DNA from 4 places in the Rothia sp. CCM 9417 genome. Region 3 is predicted to be linked to each of the others. Evidence: riboswitches for the same ligand, from Rfam matches in the RefSeq annotation. Region 3 holds a riboswitch; each other region holds the start of a gene.
The links. Region 3 has a riboswitch for S-adenosylmethionine ahead of ACN082_RS06025 (nuclease PIN). Riboswitches for the same ligand answer to the same signal wherever they lie in the genome.

Region 1 (3,274 bases), on a different contig from region 3:
CGTGGCGCCCAGCTCAAAGGTATGCTCAATTTTGGTGATGCGGTTACTCCTACCGTCAATACACCTACCGCGGTTTAAAACTTTTCTAATAGCATCAATCTCGGTTTTGCGGGTAGACCAGTGGTTAATGGTCGCTTGCCAAGAATCAGGATCACCAGGGCAAGGGTCGCCACCTGTCAGAGGAGACCAATCCGATGGACGTGAACCCATCATGCCACCTACCCTTCTGCCCCATCGGCAATCTTAAAGGCATCGTATGCTGCCTGTGCACCATCCTGCGCATTCTGGAAAGATTCTGCAGCGTCAGAAAGCAAAGAGCTCTCCTGCCCTCCCAGGGCTGCGGCGTGATGTTCAGCCACAGGGTCGTGTGCACTCGCCGGGGTAGGAGCCTTGCTTTCCAAAAAGCCCTCAAAAGACTCCTTAGTTGCCTTGAAAGTATCAATCAGAGTCTGGAGCGTGCTGTATTCAAACTCAAGAACAGGTACGGGCATGAGGCTCCTTAACCTAGGGTGGGAATAATACCTTGTGAACATTGTAGCCAGTTATTCTTCTGGGTCACCTTTCTTACCCCGGGGGGTTACCCATAAGTAACCCAAAGTGGGGGCAGGGCAGCCCGTATCAGAGCCTCGGCGGGCAACCCTGCCCGCCCCCCCATCGTAACTTACGCAATAAACAGACACATGAAGACTTTTTAAAACAGCATCTTGACCAACGATCGTTCGAAAGGGAAAACTAAAAGCAGGTCATGAGAGCCAGCGCTAAGCCCCAGCTAGCTGGCCGGCAACCCTCCACTCGCGGTGGGGTGCCCTGGGTGAAGACCTGGCACACCTCACCGAGAACCGGGTGTGCAAGCGCGGGACCGATGTGCCTCACTAACTCACCCGAGGGCATCAGAACCTTTAACCCCTCTTCAACCAGCCCGATCAGGGCTACCAGGGCCTGGTCTACGCCCGCGACCTGGGCAAGGACGGTGCCTTTGGGGTCAACCTCTCCTACATCCTCAAAGCCCGCGTGGCTCTGCTGCGTGACCTGGGTTCCTCCATCGCACCCACCAACGCCTTCAACATCGCTATCGGCCTGGAAACCCTCTCACTGCGCGTCGAACGCCACGTAGAGAATGCCCGCAAGGTGGCAGACTACCTGCAGGCGCACCCGGCAGTAGAGTCCGTGACTTACTCCGGCCTAAAAACCTCCCCTACTACACCCTGGCGCAGAAGTACCTACCCAAGGGCGCCGGTGCCATCGTTGACTTCACCCTCAAAGACGCTGATTCCGCTACCGCCCAGAGGTTCGTGGACTCCCTGGCCCTGGCCCGCCGGATCGCCCACACCACCTACCGCTGCGCCGCCGAACTAAACTTTCGTTTTGGCCGCGATGCCCAGGAGCAACAGAACATTCTCCACTGCCTACCGGCTGACCGTGGCCGCTACCAGGTAGAGAACTATCTGGACTACCACGGCCAGAAACTGACCGCACGGTTTGACGCTAACTCTTATCTAGCTATCAATGAAGCCCTGCTCTCTCACGACCTTGGCCGTGACAGGAGCGGGCTGCTGAGAGCACTGGCGCTTTCTACCTGCCACTGGACCATTGCCTACGTTGACTCAGATAGGCTCTTCTTCCCCTCCGACTCCCACATTATGGCCGCATCACTACCGCAACCGGTTGAGCCTGAGGTCATTCACTCACCCTGCCGGTACGACGGGTTCCTGATTGAACACGAGCAACTCGAACGCATCCTTGCCCGCAGTCTTGAAGCCCAGGACGCCGCTGACAGGCTAGGGTCAGTAACCCACAAAAAGCACCTGTGGGCGGTAGCCTAAAGTAAGCTCCGCCGGTGATAAATTGGGTACGAAAAGACCGAGGCAAGCTCCGCAAGCTACCCCTAGAACTCAACAGCTAATCGCAGCAGCTGGCAAAATTCGCCTGGCGGGGTAGGTTGCTTACGCTTCACCCATAAGCCGGACTTACAGACTCACCGAGGAGCGTGTCATGAGTCAGCATGTTGCTGAGTATTCAAAAGCCGAGCCCTTCCGCCGGGGAACCCACCTGGTCGTCCTCTTGCACGGCTACGGCTCCCACGAACAAGACCTCATGGGCCTGGTCAACCACCTGCCCCAAGAGGGCATCACCTACGCCTCAGTACGGGCACCCCAGCCGGTAGGCTACGCCCTGCCCGCCGACGCCAAGGACGCCTTCATTGGCGCACCCGCCCTGGGCTACCAGTGGTGGCCACTCAACCAACAACTAGAAACCGTAGGGTTCCGTGCCATCGAACTGGCCGTGGACTACGTCCTGGAATGGCTAGAACCCCTTGCCGCCAACTACCGCAGCCTCAACCTGCTTGGTTTCTCCCAGGGTATGGCCATAGCCACCAGCATTGCCCGCCACCGGCCCGACCTGGTGCGCACTGTGATTGGGCTGTCCGGCTATGTGGTCGACGGGGGAGAGGGCTACTTCAAAGATGCCGAGCTCACCGCTCAACCTCTACCACTGTTCTGGGGCCGGGACGAAGCTGACCCCATCATCACCGCCGAAAAGATCAGCTTCACCCAAGAATGGGTCAAAGACCACACCGCCCTTACCGACTACCTCTACGCGGGAATCGGCCACGGGATTGCCCCCAGCGAACTAGCGCACATGAGCACCTTTATCCGCGAGAACATCTTGAACTAAAGAGAAAACCGGCGCGCTGAATCATGCCAAACAACCCGCCGGTACTAGGGCACAAAAGACCAAAGCCTAGGCTGAGGCCCTTGGCTCAGCACCCTAGCGACCAACTGGCTCGGGGCTGGCGTTAAGGGTCTTGGCCGCTAGGGTGCTGAGTTCACGCTTACCTAGTCGTGCGCCACCTGCACCGTGACCCCATTGAGAGTTACCCTATCCCCAGCATGCAACTGGCGGCCACGCTGCTCACAAATATCACCGTTCACCTTAACAAGGCCGTCCCGGATCACCTCACGGGCATGAACCCCGTTCTCCACCAGGTTAGCCAGCTTCAAAAACTGGCCCAGCCGAATCATCTCATCACGAATAAACACAGACTCAATACTCATAGCCTCCAGTCTAGCGACCAGCTGGTTCCCCGCCTTCAAGCGGTGCGGTAGGCTTAAAGGCAGTGTGCCCAACCGGGCACCGCCCCCACAATCCAAGCACGCCACAACCGGTGGCGCAGGCTCACAGGAGAAACCAAAAAACATGGCACCGAAGTCACAACTTGATAACGTCATCTCACTGGCAAAACGACGCGGATTCGTCTTCCAAGCAGGTGAAA
Region 2 (3,274 bases), on a different contig from region 3:
TGGCTTATTAATATTTCAGGTTTGTCAGGCTTTATCACCTGGGTGGGTGTGGCTATTTGTCACTACCGTTTCCGCCGGGCTTATGTTGCTCAGGGTAACGACGTCAATGACCTGCCCTATAAGGCCCCTCTCTTCCCGCTGGGCCCCATCGTAGCCTTGCTCATGTGCCTCATGGTAATTGCTGGTCAGAACTACAACGCTATCTTTGATGGTCGTTGGTTTGACGTGGTCTCCGCCTACATCGGCCTGCCTATCATCATTGGTGTCTGGCTGGTTCATAAGCTGGTTACCGGTTCTAAGAGGATCCCTCTGGAACAGGTGGACGTTTCTGGCGCTGAGGTGGGCCAAGCCCACTAAGCGCCCACGCCGCTGGCTGTTTGCAGACCCCGCTACTGCCCCCTCCGTCAGGCTGGAGAGAGCGGTAGCGGGGTGTTTATCTAGTGGATGCGCTGACCCATCAGATGCGGCTGTGAAAGGCTAGAATAGGGTGGTTTGTACATATAGGAGCTGGGAGGGCCACCGTGGCTAAGCTGTATTTCCGTTTTGGGGCGATGAACTCTGGCAAGTCCACTGCGCTCTTGCAGGCGGCCCATAACTATGAGGAGCGCGGTCAAAGGGTTCTGCTTGCTAAGCCACAGCTCGACACTAAGGGGGACACTGCCATTGTTTCCCGCCTGGGGGTTACTCGCGCCGCGGATTTCCTCGTGGGTGATCAGGACTCTGTGCGTGAACTCTTCCATGCGGCCGCTGAACCTCACGCCCGGCAGGAACAGCTTCACGGGCACCTGCCTGTCTCCTGCCTGCTAGTGGACGAAGCCCAGTTCCTGACCACTGCCCAGGTTGATGACCTGATGCGGATCGCGGTGGAGGAGAATGTTCCCGTCATGTGCTACGGCATTCGCACGGACTTCCAGACGCGGGCCTTTCCCGGTTCAGCCCGTCTGCTGGAAATCGCGCACAGCCTTGAAGAACTTAAAACTATTTGCCGCTGCGGACGCAAGGCTCTCTTTAATGGGCGCACTGTAGACGGTCGTTTTGTGTTTGCCGGTGACCAGGTAGCTATTGACGGGGTTCATGTGGGCTATGAGTCTCTCTGCCCTTCCTGCTATTTGCAGGAATCCGGTGGCAAGCTCTACCAATAGCTGGCAGGATCCCATGGCTATCCGTAGCGTCCAGAATCTTGGCTAGGGCTTTTTATCCCCTTTTTAGTGGTTTATGTCATGCCGAAACGCCGAGGTGTGCCCAAACAAGCCTATAATCGTAGTGCCCAGTCCTTTTTGAGAAAGAGAAAAATCTATGGCTGTATCACCCAAAACCCGCCTGCTGGCTGTACCCACCGTCGCGCTGATGTCCCTAGCCCTTCTGGCTGGTTGTGGCTCATCCGATAAAAAAGAGAGCGCAGCAGCGGAGACTTCTAGCTCAGCAAGCGCCTCGGCTGAGCAGTCCCAGGCAGCGGAGGAGACCAGCTCAGCTGCCACTGATGAGGCTAAGGTAGAGGCAGTTATTCCTGACGGCTTCAAGAAGGTAACAGCACCTAACAATAAGATCAGCTTTGCTGTTCCTGAGGGCTGGATGGAGATGGACAGTGAGGCCGTTGCCAACACTGATGCTCTTCAGGAGTACCTGGATCAGGCCGCCCAGGGAACTAACTTCACCCCTGAGGAGCTTAAGTCTCAGATGGCTCAGCTTGATCTGATGGCTACCTCTGTGACCCCTAACGAAGATGGTTTCGCTGAGAATGTGAACGTCAACGCTGAGCCCGTCTTGGTTACTTCCCTGCCTGATCAGGCCGAGATGGAATCACTGGCTAAGGGTATCAACGCTACTCCGGGCGAGTACAAGAAGATCTCCACCCCTCTGGGTGAGGGCACTCAGCTGAGCTACACTCTTGACGTTACCGGTGTGTCCGTACACGGCGTGTTTGTGGTTGTGCCTTCTGGCACCGGTACCGGCTTCAGCGTTCTTACTGTTTCCAGTAGCAATGCTGACAGCGCGGCCAAGCTAGCCGAGCAGATGGCTGGATCCCTGTCCAAGGCCTCCTAGTTTCTTAGAGGCTTACTAGCTGACAGCTCGCGCTAAGGCCCCGCACCCTCTTGGGTGCGGGGCCTTAGCGCTTCCTGAGCGGTCTTTGTCAGATAGTGAAGTGTATAAAGCTTGTGAACTTCCATTTATTTTGTTAAGTTGGTGTCACGATTCAGAAGCCCAACGGTAAGCCCTTTGACTTGTTGGCTGGCAACCGCCTGACGCAGACGGTGCTCTCAAAGGAAAATCGGTCGCTACCCACAAGGCGTAGCGAAAGTAGCGTTTGTTTTAAGGAGGCCCACAGTGGGTCGTATTTTTTCGTGGACATCAGCTATCCGTTCTGCACTGTGTAGGAACAAGCCAGAGGACTTTTCTGACCCGGTTCAGGCACAAGAGCAAGAATCGCCGTCTATCCCTATTTCGCGCTGTACTATCTGTGCACCTGGCCACCGGGTTACGCCCTCACTGGGGCTTAACGCTTCGAATATGACCTGGCAGAGGGTATCTATGACGGAGCTGCGGGGGACTAGGGTGCGCTTATCTATCGGTGGGCAAAACAGGTTTTTTTGGAGCCATGATGCTGAGCGCCTGAGCGTCTTCCTCAGAAAAACTGATGAGTCAGTTCAGGGGGATTCTGCCTTACCCTTGCTCTGGAACCCTGGGAATAATTTGCTGGGTGTGCGCGAGGGAAATTCTTTCTACCTGGTTCACCTGGCGGAGCGACCACTTGATTATTGCTCCTACGAAGACCAACAGCTTTAGGTAGGGTGGGGTAACCTAAAACATCGATGGATGGGAAGAAGCTTTTCTTCCCATCCATCGATGGCACAAGAACCTTAAGGGAACGGTAAACAGACAGCTCAGCAGCGGGGCCTCTTTAAGTAGTCGCCAGTAGGTTTATTTACTCTTCATTAGTCCCGAGTCATCACGAACCCAGCAAACCCCATGAGAATCAGTAAAAGATAATTTAACTACCCGCCAATTTGGACTATTCAGAACCGGCGATGTTCTAATACCTGTTGCGGGGAAAGCATGTGACCATCCACTTTCCTTTTGATGCGGAGAGGGTTTGGTAAGTTTGAAGCCATTAGTAGGATTGGGATATTCATCCGAGCAATTAGGATTGCTTGGGATTCTTACAAAGATATATTCACCTGGAGGGACCACTTCGATATTTAGCAATGAGCTTTCAACAGCCTCTTTATAATCATTAGTTCTGAACGAAACCTCAATTGATACCTTAAATATACTT
Region 3 (3,274 bases):
CAGCGGTCACGGGCACCCATCATCAGGGGGCGAGCTTCAATGGTGATGCGGGGTGAGCCGCTGCTTTTGGTCCAGCCATATTTGCCGGGGACGGTCAGGCGCAGGTCAAGGGCACCGGATACTCCGTGGTTGCGGTTGTCGTAGCCGGGGCGGGCGGCTAGGGAATGGGCCAGGGTACGCCGCCAGGTGGGTAGGGCGCTCTGGTCCGGGGTGCTGTCGGCGGGAGCAGGTTGCTCAAGGGGCAGGCTGTCCTGGGGGGCAGCCAGAGATGAGGCGGTGGTGATGCCAAATTTTTCGAGTTCCCGCATGGCTTCTGCGCTGGGTCGGGTGCGGCCGCTCTCAGTAGCGCGGGTGGTCCAGGTGCTTGATGAGGCCGTGAGCGCCCGCTTGGCTTTGGCTGAACGGTCGATGGCGGTCAGCATGAGCGCCACAGCGTGCTTGCAATTGTGGAGCACGGGGCAGGAACAGGTGGCAGAAAAGGAGTAGGAGCCTGCCGCAACTTGGGCCGGGAAAGTGATTCGGGTGCTGTAGGGCTGGGCTGTTGAGCCTGCTACCTGGCCTTCGAGAACCCGTTCGTTTTCGTCGTAGTGGTAGCGGATAACGCTCCCTTTCCGCATAGCGCCCTGCCCCCGGGTGTAGGTGCCTGAGCCCACCTGCCGAATAATGGCGGGTGCTGTGACTGGGATGTCGGGAAATGGTGCTGAATCTGCCACAAAAAACCTCACGCGTGCGGAGTAAATAGACCTAGTCTTCTAGCGTATCGCACGCTGATGAAAGCTGGCACCAGAAGATGAGAGGGAGGTCACGTTTTAAAAAATCTGGGCAAGAGTTTACAGGTGCCTGCGGTGTGAGTTATGGTTATACCAGCTTCAAGAGATTCAACTGTCAAGCTCCGACTTGGTTGAACGCCAACCCCATGTTCACGGGTGGCTCGGATGACGAAGCGGTCTTCATCGCGCATATTGGCGCTGTTTGGTGTAGACAAGAGCAAGTTTCGAAAGGAATGCGCACCTTAAGCGCAACGGCGATATGTCAAACACCCGCCCCCATGTCACTCTTCAAAAGAACAGGTCTGCAGCTGCGACGCCTGCCTGCGGTGGTTTTGTCGCTATCAGTATTCAGGACTATGCGCGTATCTCGAATGAGCGCAGTGAGTTCCTTAACTTCCTTCTGGCTCCTAACCCCAGCGGTATCCCAGCCCCTGAGTACGGTGCGCTGAAAGCTGCATGAGCCACGTCGGTCTGCTCCTTGATTCTGATGTCCTTGCCGAGATTCGCAAGGCTACCCCTCACCAGCAGGTTGTGAACTGCCTGCGCCGGAACTCCTACCGCACCATGTACGTCTCGGTGCTAAGCCTGGGCGAGCTTAAAGGGCTCTACCCCTACCCGCAGACTGAACGGTGGCTGGCTGAGCTGATTGACCGGTTTGGTGACCACCTCCTTGAGGTGGACACGCGGGTGTCTTTGGAGTGGGCCGGTCGTCATGCTGAGAGGCCCTTGCAGGCGGTGGGCTCTGAGTGCCAGGCTCCCCTGGCAAGGGCTGTTTTGGAGGGGCTGATGGCGGCCACAGCGACCGTCCACCGGCTTGAGATTATTTCGGGGAAAGCCGATGTCTACCGCACCTGGGGGGTTAGCGCTGTTAACCCCTGGGAGGACTAAGCAGGGAAGAGCACCCCCAGCCTGTGGATTCTAATAGTTCCGTGTGCGGGAAATCAGCGCCGCCACTGCCCTGCGGGGGATAATCTGCGAGATACCCGCTGCTACCTTATAGGGCAGGGAGGGCACACAGACCGGTTTACCGGCATTGACCGCAGCTATGGCTTCGGTAACTACCTGCTGGGGGCTGAGCCAGAATACGCCCGGCACTTTGGGCTGTTCTTGCCCCATGGCATGATGAAAATCCGAGCGGGTCAGGCCCGGGCAGAGGGCGGTTACATCAATACCTCGGTCCCGGTACTGGATATTTGCTGACTCTGAGACAACTACCATAAACCGTTTGACTGCTGAGTAGGTGCCACCTGGTGTAAAGGCCGCCACCGATGCGACATTGATAATGCGGCCCCTGCCCCTTGGGAGCATGGCGCGGATTGCGGCGTGCATGAGCTGAAGGGGGACAGCTGCCAGGACCTGCACCTGATCCAGATGCCGCTGGGCGGGGGCCTCCTCAAAAGGCTGGCCCAAACCGAAGCCCGCATTATTGACCAAAATTTCCACCGGGCGCTTAGCCTGAGCTAGCCGGTCAACGAGTTTTTGAACGTCACCGGAAACCAGTAGGTCCGCGGGGATGACCTCAACCTCTACCCTGTAGGTTGAGCGGAGCTGGCCAGCCAGATTTTCTAGGGTCTTCTCCCTACGCGCGGTCAGCACCAGGTTATAGCCCGCTGCGGCGTACTGCCGGGCGAACTCGGCGCCGATGCCGGCAGAAGCGCCGGTGACCAAAACATAGGTGTTCTCGATACTCATAGGGACACTCTACTCCCCGGCAATATCGTCCGTTGTCTGCCGTGGTTGAGGTTATTTTCACCGCACCTAGTATTCTTACGGTTCGTGACCAGGCGTAGAGACAGGAAACATGACATGATGAAAGGCGATGAATACCACCGTGCACCCCAAAAGAACCTTTCCCATGCCCCTGTGGCTTCAGGGCGCCGTTGAACTTGCTCTGGTTGCCCTGGTCTCCTATATCACCGTTGGGCTCATGCTCACAGCGGTCTGGTACACCAACGGTTTTAATACCGATACCGTTGCCGGCGCCCTGTCCGTGGCGGGCCATATCTGGTTGCTGGTCCACGGTGTCCCCCTGAATATGAACATACCCGCGCAGGGTAGCTTTTCGGCGGTGTCTGGGACGATGAGCCTGGTCCCACTGGGCCTCACTCTTATTCCGCTGGCCCTGTGCTACAGGTCGGGTCGCAGGCTGGCCCGTGCTAGCTACGAGGGCCAGTTTTGGGAACCTCTTGTAGGTGGCATGGTGGCCTACTCGCTGGTGAGCGCCGGCATCAGCCTGATATCTACCGATGACTATTTCACCACCTCACCGGTGCTTGCGGCTATCATTCCCCTGTGGGTGACTGCCCTGGGTATTCTTGCCGGGGGCTTTGCTGAGTCGCGGTCCCTAGCTGCCATGATTGGTGTGGATGCCGCCGACTGGGTCAAGAAGTTTAGCCAGTACTCACGCTGGGCCGGATCCTATATTTGGGCTATGGTTCGGGCTTCCTTGGTAGGGGTTATGGCTTATGTTGCCGGTGGTTCTTTGCTCCTTGTGACCAGTCTTT
Region 4 (3,274 bases), on a different contig from region 3:
GTATTCCTCGTACTTGGCCTGAGCCTTCTCGTCGGTCTCATCGACAACAACCGAGAGCATGGCAAGAATCTTGACGTCATCACGCTTGCGACCGGCCTTTTCCGCCTCGTTGCGGATACGTTCGGTCAGTACCTTGGTCAGGTGGGGGCGCAGGGCGGTGATGAAGATAGCCTCAGCATGCTGGCCTGAGAAGGCCTGGCCGCGGCTAGAGGCACCGGCCTGGAAGATAACCGGGGTGCGCTGGGGGGGAGGGCTCAGTCAGGGCGATACCCGGCACCTGGAAGTACTTGCCCTTATGCAGGATGGGGTGGACCTTAGCGGGGTCGGCAAAGATACCGTTTTCGCGGTCGCGCAGAACAGAGTCATCTTCCCAGGAGCCTTCCCAGAGCTTGTAGCAGACGTCCAAGAACTCTTCGGCGATTTCGTAGCGCTCGTCGTGCTCAATCTGGCCGGGGAGCCCCTGGTTTTCAGCGGCGGACTGTAGGTAGGAGGTAACCACGTTGAAGCCTACGCGCCCGCCGGTCAGGTGGTCCAGGGTGGAGTAGGCGCGGGCTAGGGTGTAGGGCTGGTTGTAGGTTACGGCGGCGGTTACGCCAAAGCCCAGGTGTTCGGTGACAGCGGCCATGGCTGAAATTTGGAGGAAGGGGTCACCTACGGGGACCTGGGCACCGTCTTTGAGGACGGGGGCTACGGAGTCCTTGTAGACGTCGTACACGCCCACAACGTCGGCGATGAAGACCGCGTCGAAGAGGCCCTTTTCGCAGACCTTGGCGAGGTCGGTCCAGTATTTGATGGTGTTGTACTCGTCGGCTCGTGAGCGCGGGTGCCTCCATAGGCCGAAGCTCTGGTGGCTGGTGGTGGTCATATCAAAGGCGTTGACGACGATGCGCTTTTTCTCGGTCATGCTGGGGTGGCCCTTTCCTCAGGTAGCGTGTCCTACCCCCTGCGCCCGTACACGGCCTTGCACCTAGGGAAAAGGCGCCCTGCCCTATATCAGAGGGTGGCGCCTGGTTGCGCCGTACTTGCATTACTGCCTGATCTTCATCTGGGGCACCCCGCTACGGGAGAGGGGTGCCGCCCAGCTAGCCAGAGCTTGTCGCTGGGTCTCATGATCATTTGTCTACCAGTGAAACAGACCACGCTGGCAACGGGCAAGAACCGACCGTCACGTTACTTTCTGTGACCGAATATTTCGTGTGTTGGGTGCCCCCACCCCGTTCATAATCGTCATGTTCTTGCCCGGGTAAGGTCTTACAGGTATGGGCTAGTCGCCGACCTATTACCGCGCAACCGAACTAGATAGTAGCCGGAGAGAGGGGTTTAGGAAGTAGCGAAATCTCTGAGGCTTGAGCCTTCTAAACGGTAGCCCAACCATTGGGACTGGTAGGTTGCGCCAATACTTTCATAGAAGTTTCGGGCTGGCTCATTCCAATCAAGGACTACCCAGTCAAGGCGCTTATAGCCACGCTCATGCGCCGTGTCAGCAAGTTTCTTGAGTAGAGCTTTACCGCCCCCAGACCCCCGAGCTTCGGGGCGAACGTAGAGGTCTTCAAGATAGATTCCGTGGCTACCTTCCCACGTTGAATAGTTGAGGAACCATAGGGCAAAACCGTCAATGCGGCGGCCAGGGGTATGGGATTCAAGCACGTACGCAAAAATTGCTGGGTGCTCGCAGAAGAGTTGTTGCGTGAGCGTGCTGACCTTATTTTTTACAGTGCTTTCAGGCTCTTTTTCGTAGGCCGCGAGGTCTTTGATGAGTTGAATGATTTCGGGGACGTCTTCGGCTGTAGCGGTACGGATGCTATTCGGGGTGTTCATACTTTGATTCTACTGCGGGGTGTTCTCCGGAATAATCACAAACTCCGCAGCAGTATTCCCAGGATTCCACGACAAAGGACCAATCATAAAAACCAGCTTCTGCCCCTGATACTGGTTCACCAAATCAATATTCTTCAACAGATCATCAGTGCCGCCAACCACTTTAGGGGTGATAATTAATCCGCACTCAGTAGTTTCTACAGCTATCGCATTTTTACTAGAAGCTACCTTAGTGCCGGTACCCCCTCTAGAAAACCGAGCCGATTCAACAGTACATTCTCTAGGCTCACTATACTTTGAATTCATATAATTCATAAACGGCGTAAAAAGGATAAAGGGCAAACAAAAAATTCCGAAACCAATGTAACAGAGTATTTCTTTACGTGTTAGCTTCCGCTTTTCCATCTGCTCCCCCCTCCAGACACAGCGCAGCCTTACTCTCTGTCATTTCTAGCTACAAACCCACACAAGAAAACTATTCAGAAGATCCAAAATTCACAGGAGAACCATCAGCCTCCTTAATATCCTGAATATTATAGAAATTATCAAATACAAGATACTTATTCACCACAAAAATATACTTCTTACCCACCACCAAACTATCCGTCGTCTCCTCCATACCCACACCATCCAACACAGGACGATAAAGCATCAAAGTCCCACACTCCTCCGTCACAACAGACGAATCAGGACTCGGTGAACTAATCTTTCCCGAACCACGCATACGCCAGACGGTCGAGGCAGACTTCACGGTACAGGTCATCTCCTGGGTATAGTGCGAATCCGTGTACCGTTTAACAGGGGTCATCGCCATAGCAAATAATACGAAAATTATCCAATATAGAATCCAATTCTCCCGTATATAGTTAAAAACCTTTTTCATCAGCACCCCCTACCTTTTTCGGAACAAAATACGCTCGCCGAGCACCCAAATCCTAAGATTTCTGCTCCACCGGCACCTCAACAAACCGACCATCCGCACCAGCACGCAACCGCATCCCACGGCGAGCACGATCATTAATCACCTCAATCTGCGCCTCCGTCTCGTACATAGAATGGAAATACTCCAACTCACCCAAAGCAGGACGAGCCGAAATCTCAAAAGACAAAGCCGAAGGTAACTGCCGGCCAATCCAATACCTATTCACAGTAGAACAACCCGAAAAAGAACGAACCTCCATAGCCTTCTCAAACCGAGCAACCCTCATCTTGACTCGATTCACCCAAGACTCATCAGCCCTAAACACCACCGGACGGTCATACCCACCACGCCCAGCAACACCAAACGTCACCGTAGCCTGGCCCTGAGCGTCCTGCCCAAAAACCACATCCGCCACACTAATATCCGTAAAACCTAAAACCCAGGCATGACGACGCGCGAAATCCTCACCCGGGGTCTGCACCAGATACATCCCGCGGTGATCAACCACTAAATCAACTATGCGAGTATCGGTGG

Region 1: another riboswitch for S-adenosylmethionine. It lies ahead of ACN082_RS07520 (PLP-dependent transferase); the one in region 3 lies ahead of ACN082_RS06025 (nuclease PIN).
Region 2: another riboswitch for S-adenosylmethionine. It lies ahead of ACN082_RS03250 (hypothetical protein); the one in region 3 lies ahead of ACN082_RS06025 (nuclease PIN).
Region 4: another riboswitch for S-adenosylmethionine. It lies ahead of ACN082_RS08115 (LLM class flavin-dependent oxidoreductase); the one in region 3 lies ahead of ACN082_RS06025 (nuclease PIN).

Annotation. Positions count from the first base shown of each region.
Region 1 covers NZ_JBLXXT010000005.1:139,460-142,733, reverse strand. Annotated here, with positions in the region: gene ACN082_RS07530 (alpha/beta hydrolase) at 1-213, opposite strand, end outside; gene ACN082_RS07525 (hypothetical protein) at 219-491, opposite strand; SAM riboswitch class IV at 742-860, shown strand; partial or broken gene ACN082_RS07520 (PLP-dependent transferase) at 904-1,328, shown strand; gene ACN082_RS07515 (alpha/beta hydrolase) at 1,993-2,676, shown strand; gene ACN082_RS07510 (RNA-binding S4 domain-containing protein) at 2,838-3,056, opposite strand; gene ACN082_RS07505 (glycine--tRNA ligase) at 3,199-3,274, shown strand, end outside.
Region 2 covers NZ_JBLXXT010000001.1:703,380-706,653, forward strand. Annotated here, with positions in the region: gene ACN082_RS03235 (amino acid permease) at 1-357, shown strand, start outside; gene ACN082_RS03240 (thymidine kinase) at 522-1,142, shown strand; gene ACN082_RS03245 (hypothetical protein) at 1,297-2,043, shown strand; SAM riboswitch class IV at 2,192-2,307, shown strand; gene ACN082_RS03250 (hypothetical protein) at 2,326-2,784, shown strand; gene ACN082_RS03255 (hypothetical protein) at 2,920-3,274, opposite strand, start outside.
Region 3 covers NZ_JBLXXT010000003.1:158,414-161,687, reverse strand. Annotated here, with positions in the region: gene ACN082_RS06030 (SNF2-related protein) at 1-713, opposite strand, end outside; SAM riboswitch class IV at 868-994, shown strand; gene ACN082_RS06025 (nuclease PIN) at 1,030-1,230, shown strand; gene ACN082_RS06020 (plasmid stabilization protein) at 1,227-1,658, shown strand; gene ACN082_RS06015 (SDR family NAD(P)-dependent oxidoreductase) at 1,689-2,462, opposite strand; gene ACN082_RS06010 (DUF6350 family protein) at 2,626-3,274, shown strand, end outside.
Region 4 covers NZ_JBLXXT010000007.1:940-4,213, reverse strand. Annotated here, with positions in the region: partial or broken gene ACN082_RS08115 (LLM class flavin-dependent oxidoreductase) at 1-904, opposite strand, end outside; SAM riboswitch class IV at 1,014-1,114, opposite strand; gene ACN082_RS08110 (GNAT family N-acetyltransferase) at 1,321-1,818, opposite strand; gene ACN082_RS08105 (hypothetical protein) at 1,828-2,223, opposite strand; gene ACN082_RS08100 (hypothetical protein) at 2,294-2,701, opposite strand; gene ACN082_RS08095 (hypothetical protein) at 2,754-3,248, opposite strand; gene ACN082_RS08090 (hypothetical protein) at 3,257-3,274, opposite strand, start outside.